DNA from 4 places in the Pseudoalteromonas sp. APC 3495 genome. Region 4 is predicted to be linked to each of the others. Evidence: predicted binding sites of a transcription regulator. Region 4 holds the regulator's gene; each other region holds the start of a gene.
The links. Region 4 encodes FliA, which starts transcription of late flagellar genes. Its sites were predicted from a motif close to CTAAAGNTNNNNNNNNNNNNGCCGATA; they were not measured.
Positions count from the first base shown of each region.

Region 1: a site for FliA is predicted at 1,321-1,347, ahead of pomA (flagellar motor protein PomA). Genes of this name have one in related genera too.
Region 2: a site for FliA is predicted at 1,460-1,486, ahead of QL984_RS14060 (HAMP domain-containing methyl-accepting chemotaxis protein). Genes of this name have one in related genera too.
Region 3: a site for FliA is predicted at 1,265-1,291, ahead of QL984_RS16125 (DUF5610 domain-containing protein). Genes of this name have one in related genera too.

Region 1 covers NZ_JASDDA010000048.1:5,565-7,773, forward strand. Annotated here, with positions in the region: gene QL984_RS15515 (flagellar motor protein MotB) at 1-497, opposite strand, end outside; gene pomA (flagellar motor protein PomA) at 500-1,267, opposite strand; gene xseB (exodeoxyribonuclease VII small subunit) at 1,571-1,813, shown strand; gene ispA ((2E,6E)-farnesyl diphosphate synthase) at 1,816-2,209, shown strand, end outside.
Region 2 covers NZ_JASDDA010000037.1:21,123-23,331, reverse strand. Annotated here, with positions in the region: gene QL984_RS14060 (HAMP domain-containing methyl-accepting chemotaxis protein) at 1-1,288, opposite strand, end outside; gene rraA (ribonuclease E activity regulator RraA) at 1,715-2,209, shown strand, end outside.
Region 3 covers NZ_JASDDA010000053.1:1,585-3,793, forward strand. Annotated here, with positions in the region: gene murI (glutamate racemase) at 1-44, opposite strand, end outside; gene QL984_RS16125 (DUF5610 domain-containing protein) at 111-1,235, opposite strand; gene trmA (tRNA (uridine(54)-C5)-methyltransferase TrmA) at 1,400-2,209, shown strand, end outside.
Region 4 covers NZ_JASDDA010000017.1:49,033-51,241, reverse strand. Annotated here, with positions in the region: gene QL984_RS09090 (protein phosphatase CheZ) at 1-261, opposite strand, end outside; gene cheY (chemotaxis response regulator CheY) at 278-661, opposite strand; gene QL984_RS09080 (RNA polymerase sigma factor FliA) at 702-1,412, opposite strand; gene QL984_RS09075 (MinD/ParA family protein) at 1,439-2,209, opposite strand, start outside.

The DNA.
Region 1 (2,209 bases), on a different contig from region 4:
TCAATAATTTGCTTTTCAAGCTGTTGCGCAATTTTTTTAACTAAGTCATTTATTTGCTCTTGATCAGCAGCAGACACTGCCGTAGCTGCAGCAACTTCCTCTGAGGTACTGCTTGATTCACCACCTCGCTTTTCACCACGTTGCTCTTGACGTCCACCTGCGGAGCTTTCATCTCCCGCCTGAAACTCAAGCATTTGTTGGGTCATTTCAACCGTTTGTTGCTGAATGGTTTCTATAGGAGTTGGCTCAGGTTTACCCGGCGTAAACTCCATAGCAATAACAGATGTCCCTTTTGGAATGTCTTTTACTTCTATTTTATTTTGTACACCAAAAGCAAACTTCATTGAGCCTGCAATTTGTTTAAATTTAAGTACATCCATTTCAGAAAATGCGAGTAAAAGTACGAAAAAGCACATTAATAATGACATTAAATCGGCAAACGTTCCCATCCACGCAGGAAGTCCTGGAGGTGGGCATTTGCACTCTTCATCTGACATAATTATTCCTCAGTATTGACTGCGCGTTTTGATTCAGCTAGATAATTTTTCAAGATCCCTTCAATTACTTTAGGATTTTGCCCGTCTTGAATACCTAATACTGCATCTAAAATTAAGCGCTGATTCATGGCCTCTTCGTCTTTACGCAGTTCAAGTTTTACCTGAATAGGAATGGCTACAACGTTTGCTAAAAACGCACCGTATAATGTGGTTAACAACGCAACCGCCATTGCCGGTCCGATAGCTTTGGGGTCATCCATGTTCGAAAGCATAGCCACTAAGCCTATCAACGTACCGATCATCCCCATTGCAGGTGCAATATCACCTAATGATTTAAATAAGGTTGCCCCCATTTCATGGCGAGTGGTGGTTAACGAAATATCTTTTTGTAATGTTGCACGTACCACATCAGCATCATGTCCATCTACTAGCATATCAACGCCTTTGCGCATAAAAGGATTTGGGATTTCGGCTTCTTCTAAGGCTAAAAACCCGCCTTTTCGAGCAGAGTCAGCTAATTCTACCGCTTTTTCGATTAATGCTTCAGGAGGCTCAATTTTAAACATAAACGCTTTTGCACATACTTTACCAATGCCAAGAAATTGCGACATGGTAAAATTAGATAAAACGATAAAAAGGGAACCACCAAATACAATAACCACAGAAGGGGTATTGTAAAACATAGCGACTTCACCGCTACTACTCATAAACATGGACATGACAATTAAGCCAATTGCGCCAAGGATCCCAATAATGGTTGCTAAATCCACATTCCCTCCAAAGGTTTTATATTTTTTCTTCGCAAGCGTTGTTATTAATTGTTTATCGGCAAGATACTGAAATACTTAAGTGATTTTTATGATAAACGGTAAAATTAAGATTAGTTATATTTTAGATCAACATAGGTAATCAATCTAATTAATCAAAATTAATAATTTTAAAAAATAACGTTGAAACGCAATAAAACCCAATCAACAGCATTTATCTATCAAAAAACAATATCATTCTTTGACCTAGTTTAGCATTCCCCCTAAAATTGGCGTCTAAATTTATTATGTAAGTTGAAAATAAAGATGGCGACTAAAAAACCTGAAAATTTAAGTTTCGAACAAGCACTAGAAGAACTAACAACAATTGTCAGTGAAATGGAACAAGGTGATTTATCGCTTGAACAGTCTTTAAAGCAATTTGAGCGCGGTATTGCACTTGCGAGCGCATCCTCAGGCAAACTTCAACAAGCTGAGCAAAAGGTGTCGATATTAATGGGTAATGACGAAAAAGCACCGCTTACTCAGTTTGATAACGATATGGAATAATCGTGAGCATAAAAGAACAAATAAAACTCGCTCAAGATGATGTAGCTAATACGCTCAACCTTTATTTTGAACAACCTCTTGAAAGCGACAATACTATAAAAGAAGCCACACATTACAGTGTAATGAATGGTGGTAAAAGACTGCGCCCGTTTTTAGTGTACACCACAGGTAAAATACTCGGTGCTGACAAGCGTGATTTAGATGTACTTGCCGCAGCCATTGAATGTATTCATAGTTATTCATTAGTGCATGACGACTTACCTGCTATGGATGATGATGATTTACGCCGTGGTCGCCCTACATGTCATATTGTATACGGTGAAGCACAAGCGATTTTAGCTGGAGATGCACTGCAAACTTTAGCATTTGAACTTATTGCTAAGCACACATTTAAAT
Region 2 (2,209 bases), on a different contig from region 4:
TAATAGTTGACTCTACTTCAACCTGACCTTGCTGGGCGCTTACATTGGTCGATTCAGCTTTTTTAGCGGCGGCTTCAGTATTGTGTGAAATATCTTGAATCGTTGCCTGCATTTCTGTAGCAGCGGTTGCTACCATATCCGCTTCATGCAATTGCTCTTGCATACCAGAGCTAGTCGCTGAGGTTGTTTCAGATAGGTTCCCTGTTGCTATATTAAGCGTTGTTAGAGCCGTATTTACTTCGTAGATGAGATCTTTAAAGTCACTAATTAAACTATTAAAGTCTATGGTCATCCTCGTTACTTCATCTTTCCCTTTATGCTCTATAAACAAGCTTAAGTCATTGTTTTGTCTTATCTTATCTATTGCTTGATAAACTTTTTCAATAGGCTGGATAATTGAACGACTGGTCAAGTACACAAGTAGCATAACGATGATACTAGCAATTATAAAAATGACTATTGCTAATAATTGCGCCTGCTGCGCCGTTTCAGTTACTTGCTCTTTAGTCGCATTAGTGATCAAAGTAACCACTTCATCACTTTTCTTAACACTTATTCTCATTTTCCCTAGGGCACCCGAATTTAAATCGACGCCTAATTCCACCTGCGCCTCTACCAATGCAGTAAATTTATTTTGGTAGTTGGTCATTAACGAGACCAATTGATTGCGTAAATTATTAGGTAGCTCTGCAGCATTTACTTGTTGTTTTAACTCGCTTGCTAATTTATTAAATCGATCTAAATACTTGGTATCTAAACGTAGCATAAAATCTTTTTCAGCTCGACGCAGCTGTAGCATAGTGGTGAGTAATTGGTAATTATTTTGCTCACTAAGCAATGTTTCTATTTTATGAACTGCTTCTCTCAGCTCGCCATATAAAGCGTCTTTTGGGTGCAACCCGATTTTACGCTGTAGTTTTACAACATTTTGAAAGTCGTCATAGTACTGTTGGGCTAACGTAGAAAATTGATTGACCTGAGCCGTAGCAATATTTAAATCTGCAGATAAAACAGATAGCTTTTCTAGTTTAAATTGTAGTTTTTTATATTCTTGCGCAAATAGCTCTAAACTAGACTCATCTTTGTAAAACAAAAAGTCTTTTTCGTATTTACGCATCGAAAGCTCATGCACATCTAGCTCTTCAGCGTACTGAATAGTTTCATTTAATTTAAGCATAATACGTGCTTCATAAATGATGATGCACAGCATAACAATCATGGCTAAGCCAACGATTAATGCGTTAAATTGTAAACGACGTTTAATCGTTAGATTCTGTAAAAAGTTCATTGTAAATACCTATATTAAATTTGCCAGTTCAGTATAACGTGATGCTTTCTTGTATTAACATAATTTTGTTACATGAAATAAACAATAATGCCTATCATTAAAAACCAAAAAAGGGCTACCAGTAAAATTTAACCATTAACAAACTCCCTTTATACAAATGGACAATATAATCATCGGCCTGATCACAGTATTGTTTAATTTTAACAGTCTCGCCAATCAGAACTTAAATCTCTCGCACTTATAAACGCTCAGTCCATAGCTTTAAAAATATTTATTTATAAAGATGACAATTTTATTAAAAAATTATGAGTCGTGTTATTGATTTAGTTCTATTTCTGGCTAAATTTACTGCAATTAAGTCGTTGTTATTGAATATAAGGAGGGTATACTAAGTTACTAACTTATGTATCTTTTGAGGATAAAATAATGGATTACAGCACTTCTGATTTATGTGACCATTTCGCTGATGTGGTTGACGTGCTTGAACCTATGTTCATCAACTTTGGTGGTCGACACAGTTTTGGTGGCCGCATTAAAACGGTAAAATGTTTTGAAAATAATGAACTGATCCGTCAATTGCTTTCTCAAGATGGTACAGATCAGATTTTACTTATTGATGGTGGAGGCTCCACTCGTAGAGCCTTAATTGATATTGAACTGGCTGAGCTGGCACTTGAAAACAATTGGCAAGGTATTATTGTATATGGTGCACTGCGCCATGTTGATGAACTTGAAGAACTGGATTTAGGAATTCAAGCCATTGGATCAATTCCGGTTGCAGCTGACAGTGAAGGCGCGGGTGAAAGCGGCATAGGCGTTAACTTTGCGGGTGTATCATTTTTCGATGATGATTTTGTTTATGCCGACAGTACAGGTATTGTACTTTCTGCTGAAGAATTAGAGCTAGAAATAATAGAACTG
Region 3 (2,209 bases), on a different contig from region 4:
GTTCCACCTATACCTGAATCAAATACCATGATGTGCGCTGACAAACTACCATTCCTACTCTTTACTAAGAACGGCAGTTTGCCATGTGGCTTTTGTAAAAGAAAGTAGTTTTACTCAGTGCCTAGCTTTGCAGTAGCGGCGTTTAATTTATCTAAGTTTTCAAACATGGTGTTAGTGTAATCAACCAGTTTATCTATTTCTTGTTGATCTTGATTTAGCCATTGAATGATACCTGATAGCTGACTTTCTAATCCTAGGGTTTGCGCTTTAGAGTAAGCCGATTTTAGATCATCATTAAAAGGGGCAACAGTTTCGGCAATGGCTTTTTCTGATGTTGGCTTAATTTGTTCATACTCTTTAATGGCAGCAACGGTTTTGCTTTGACGTAAGTCCATTGAGAATGCCACCAGCTGTTCATTCCCTAAACTGAGTTCTTGGGCTTGTTCAAATGCTTTGTCTAAATCGCCACTGAAAAAGGTTTTACTTACATCTTGTAACTCTGCCATTAAATCATTTATGGCTTGCTGCTCGTCTTCATTAAGCTCACCGTTTACTGACATCGAGAAAGAGAGCTCACGGGATTCAGAAAATTGCGTACTAAATGATTGTGAATCATCTGTTTTTTGATAGCGACTAGATGATTGCGATTGATAAGCATCTGCAAAGCTAATACTCACCTCATCACCTTCTGCTGTGGTGAATGTGTAATCAGCACTATTGCTTAAACTTACATATTGCGCCTGACTTACAGTTACGCTTGCAGGTTGTGGGTTAAATAAGTTCTGCTCAAATTTGTCGAGACCACTAAAGATACTCTCTTTTGACTTATCAATACCCTCTTCAAGTTCTTGATTAAATACGCCCATGCCTTTTAATTCATCCACAGCCTCATCAACACCCGTCTGCACTCCTTTACGTGCCTGGCTAAGTATATCTTGTAGTTTCTCATCATTAGCACCATTGGCTTTGGCTTTATTTACCGAGCTTGTTACAAAGTCTAAAACATTTTTAACGACTTCATTAAAATCAAACAGTGGTTTGTCTTTTTTGGTTTCAGCGACCGGCAAACCTAGTTCTTTTGCCATTTTGTCACCTAATACGGCAGCAGCCAGTTCTTTTCCTCGTTGCTGATAACTAGTTGGTGGCGAGTCTATTTTAGGCTGTGGCATTGCTTGTTTAGTATTGTATTTATTAGCATTACTGTTTGGAACAAAACTAAAGTTACCTATTTTCATGAGAAGACTCCTATTTAGACTTACCCTTATATCGGCCAAGTAAGCCTATACTGTAGTAAAATGCTCAAAAAAAGCTCACTATATTTGATCAAAACTAGACAAATACGCTTCGCTCCCTACAATAGCGCCGATAAACAGATCTCAACGATAAGGTTATACCGTTAATGGCAGTTATAAATATAGATACCACGCAGTACGATGCACAATTAAATGAAAAAGAGCAGCGTATTACAGAGCAATTTCAACGTTTCGGTGTAAAACAGTTAGAAGTATTTAGCTCTGAGCCCATTAACTACCGCCAACGTGCAGAATTTAGAGTATGGCACGATGGTGACGATCTGTTTCATATTATGTTTGATCAACAAACAAAAGATAAAATACGTGTTGATACCTTTGACCCTGCAGCTCCTTTAGTAGGTGAAATTATGCAGGTGATGATTGAAAATTTAAAAGGCTGCGAAGTACTACGTCGTAAATTATTTCAAATAGATTATTTATCAACCCTCAGTGGTGAAATTTTAGTGAGCTTGCTATATCACAAGCCACTTGATGAACACTGGTTAACTGAGATCAATGCCTTAAAGGAAAAGCTAAGCAGCCAATACAAAATTGACTTTATTGGCCGTGCACGTAAGCAAAAAGAAAAATTGGGCGATGACTTTGTTACTGAGCGCTTAATGGTGAATGGCCAAGAGCTAATCTATCAACAGGTAGAAAATAGCTTTACTCAGCCTAATGCGAAGGTGAATATTAAAATGTTAGAGTGGGCACAAGAGTTATGTAAACCACTAAACAATGATTTACTAGAGCTGTATTGTGGTAATGGAAACTTTTCTATTGCACTTGCTAGTTCATTTAATAAAGTGCTGGCGACGGAAATATCAAAATCGTCGGTGCATTCAGCGCAATATAATATTGCTCAAAACCAAGTAACTAACTTAGATATTATTCGCATGTCGAGCGAAGAGTTTACT
Region 4 (2,209 bases):
CATGACATAGTTAAGGCGTTTTTTTGCGTCAGGGATGGCATCAGTGGTAATGTCTGTTAAACGCGTGTCTAACTCGAAACTTTTTAAAGCTTCGTGCAGTTGACGCGTCAACTTACCCACCTCAGCAAATAACTGTGATTGCTCTTGTGAAGCTGTTTCTAAAATTAACTGATTCGCTTTATCTTGCTCACCATTTTCTAAAAAAACAACTAACTGGCGAGCTTGTTCTAAAGTAATCTGAGGCGCAGCAGGTGCTGACATAAGCCTCTCCCTCTCATTAACCTAAGCGTTCGAACACTTTTTCTAATTTAGTTTTCAATGTACCTGCAGTAAATGGTTTAACAATATAACCATTAACACCTGCTTGGGCCGCAGCAATTATTTGTTCTTTTTTAGCTTCTGCTGTAACCATTAAAACAGGAATATGCTTTAATTTTTCATCAGCTCGAATTGCCCTCAAAAGATCAATACCTTGCATGCCTGGCATATTCCAATCTGTTACAACAAAATCAAACGCTTGATTTTGCAACATAGGCAAAGCAGTTGACCCGTCATCTGCTTCTTGAACATTGGTAAAACCTAAATCGCGCAACAGGTTTTTAATAATACGTCTCATTGTTGAGAAATCATCAACAACAAGAATTTTAATGTTTTTATCCAAAACATCCTCCAGTGAGGCCTGAACCTTTATTTACTTACTTCTAGTTTATCCAGTCATTGATTTTTGCTTTAAGCTTAATCATCGCCTGACCATGTATCTGACTTACACGCGATTCACTTACATCGAGTATATGCCCAATTTCTTTTAAATTCATCTCATCGTTATAGTACAAAGAAAGCACCATTGCATCTTTTTCCGGTAACGACTTTATTGCACTGAGTAAAGACTCATTAAACCGTTCATTTTTAACATTATTGAACGGTTTGTCTAGTGCTAAATCTTGGCCATGAGGTGTAATCACATCGTCATCTATACCAAGGTCTTCAATACCTAACACTTTGCTTACATTTACATCGTTTAAAATATGATGGTACTCATTTAGCGAAATTTCAAGTTTTTCAGCAACTTCACTATCTTTAGGTTCACGGTTTAAACTGTTCTCAAGCGCAACAATAGTCTCTGCAACCAAACGGCTTTTTCTGTGAACTGAACGTGGAACCCAATCGCCTCGGCGCATTTCGTCTATCATCGCACCACGAATACGAATACCGGCAAAGGTTTCAAAGCTTGCGCCTTTGCTCGCATCAAAGTTTTTTGAAGCTTCAATTAAACCAATCATACCCGATTGAATTAAATCATCTAGCTGCACACTGGCCGGTAAACGAGCAATTAAATGGCACGCCACTTTTTTGACTAATGAGGCATGCTTTTCAACAATCATATTTAAATTTTGTGTTGACTGATATCCCATAGCTCTATTCACCGGTATTGTCATTGTTAGTTACTAACTAGTTTCTCAATGAAAAACTCTAAATGACCCGAGGCTTGACTAGGTGTTGGCCACTTAGCAATTTTTGTAGCCAGTGTTTTAAAAGCAATTGCAGCAGGCGACCCAGGAAAAACCTCAACAATTACTTTTTGGCGGCGCGTTGATTTGCGCATATTTTCATCATATGGAACCGTTGCAACCAACTCCATTGATATATCTAAAAATCGGTCGGTAACCTTTGAAAGTTTTGCAAACAATTCCTGCCCTTCGCGTAAACTACGCACCATATTGGCAACAATTTTAAATTTATAAACGCCGTGCTCACGGCTAAGTACTTTAATTAAAGCATAGGCATCGGTAATTGATGTAGGCTCATCACATACCACCACAACCACATCTTGCGCTGCGCGAGAAAAACTCAGCACCATATCGGAAATACCCGCAGCGGTATCAACAATTAAAATATCAAAGTCGGTGTTAAGTTCACTAAATGCACGAATAAGTCCAGCGTGCTCTGAGGGTGATAACTCAACCATACTTTGCGAACCCGATGTTGCAGGCACTATTTTTATGCCTGCGGGACCTTCGACTAAAATATCATCAAGTTCACATTCGCCCGATAAAACATGAGATAAATTACGCTCAACGCGCAGTCCAAGCATCACATCACAATTCGCTAATCCTAAATCAGCATCTAGTACAAGCACACGTTTGCCTTGTTGGCCTAACGCGATTGCCGTGTTAAGGGATACGTTCGTTTTACCCACTCCACCTTTGCC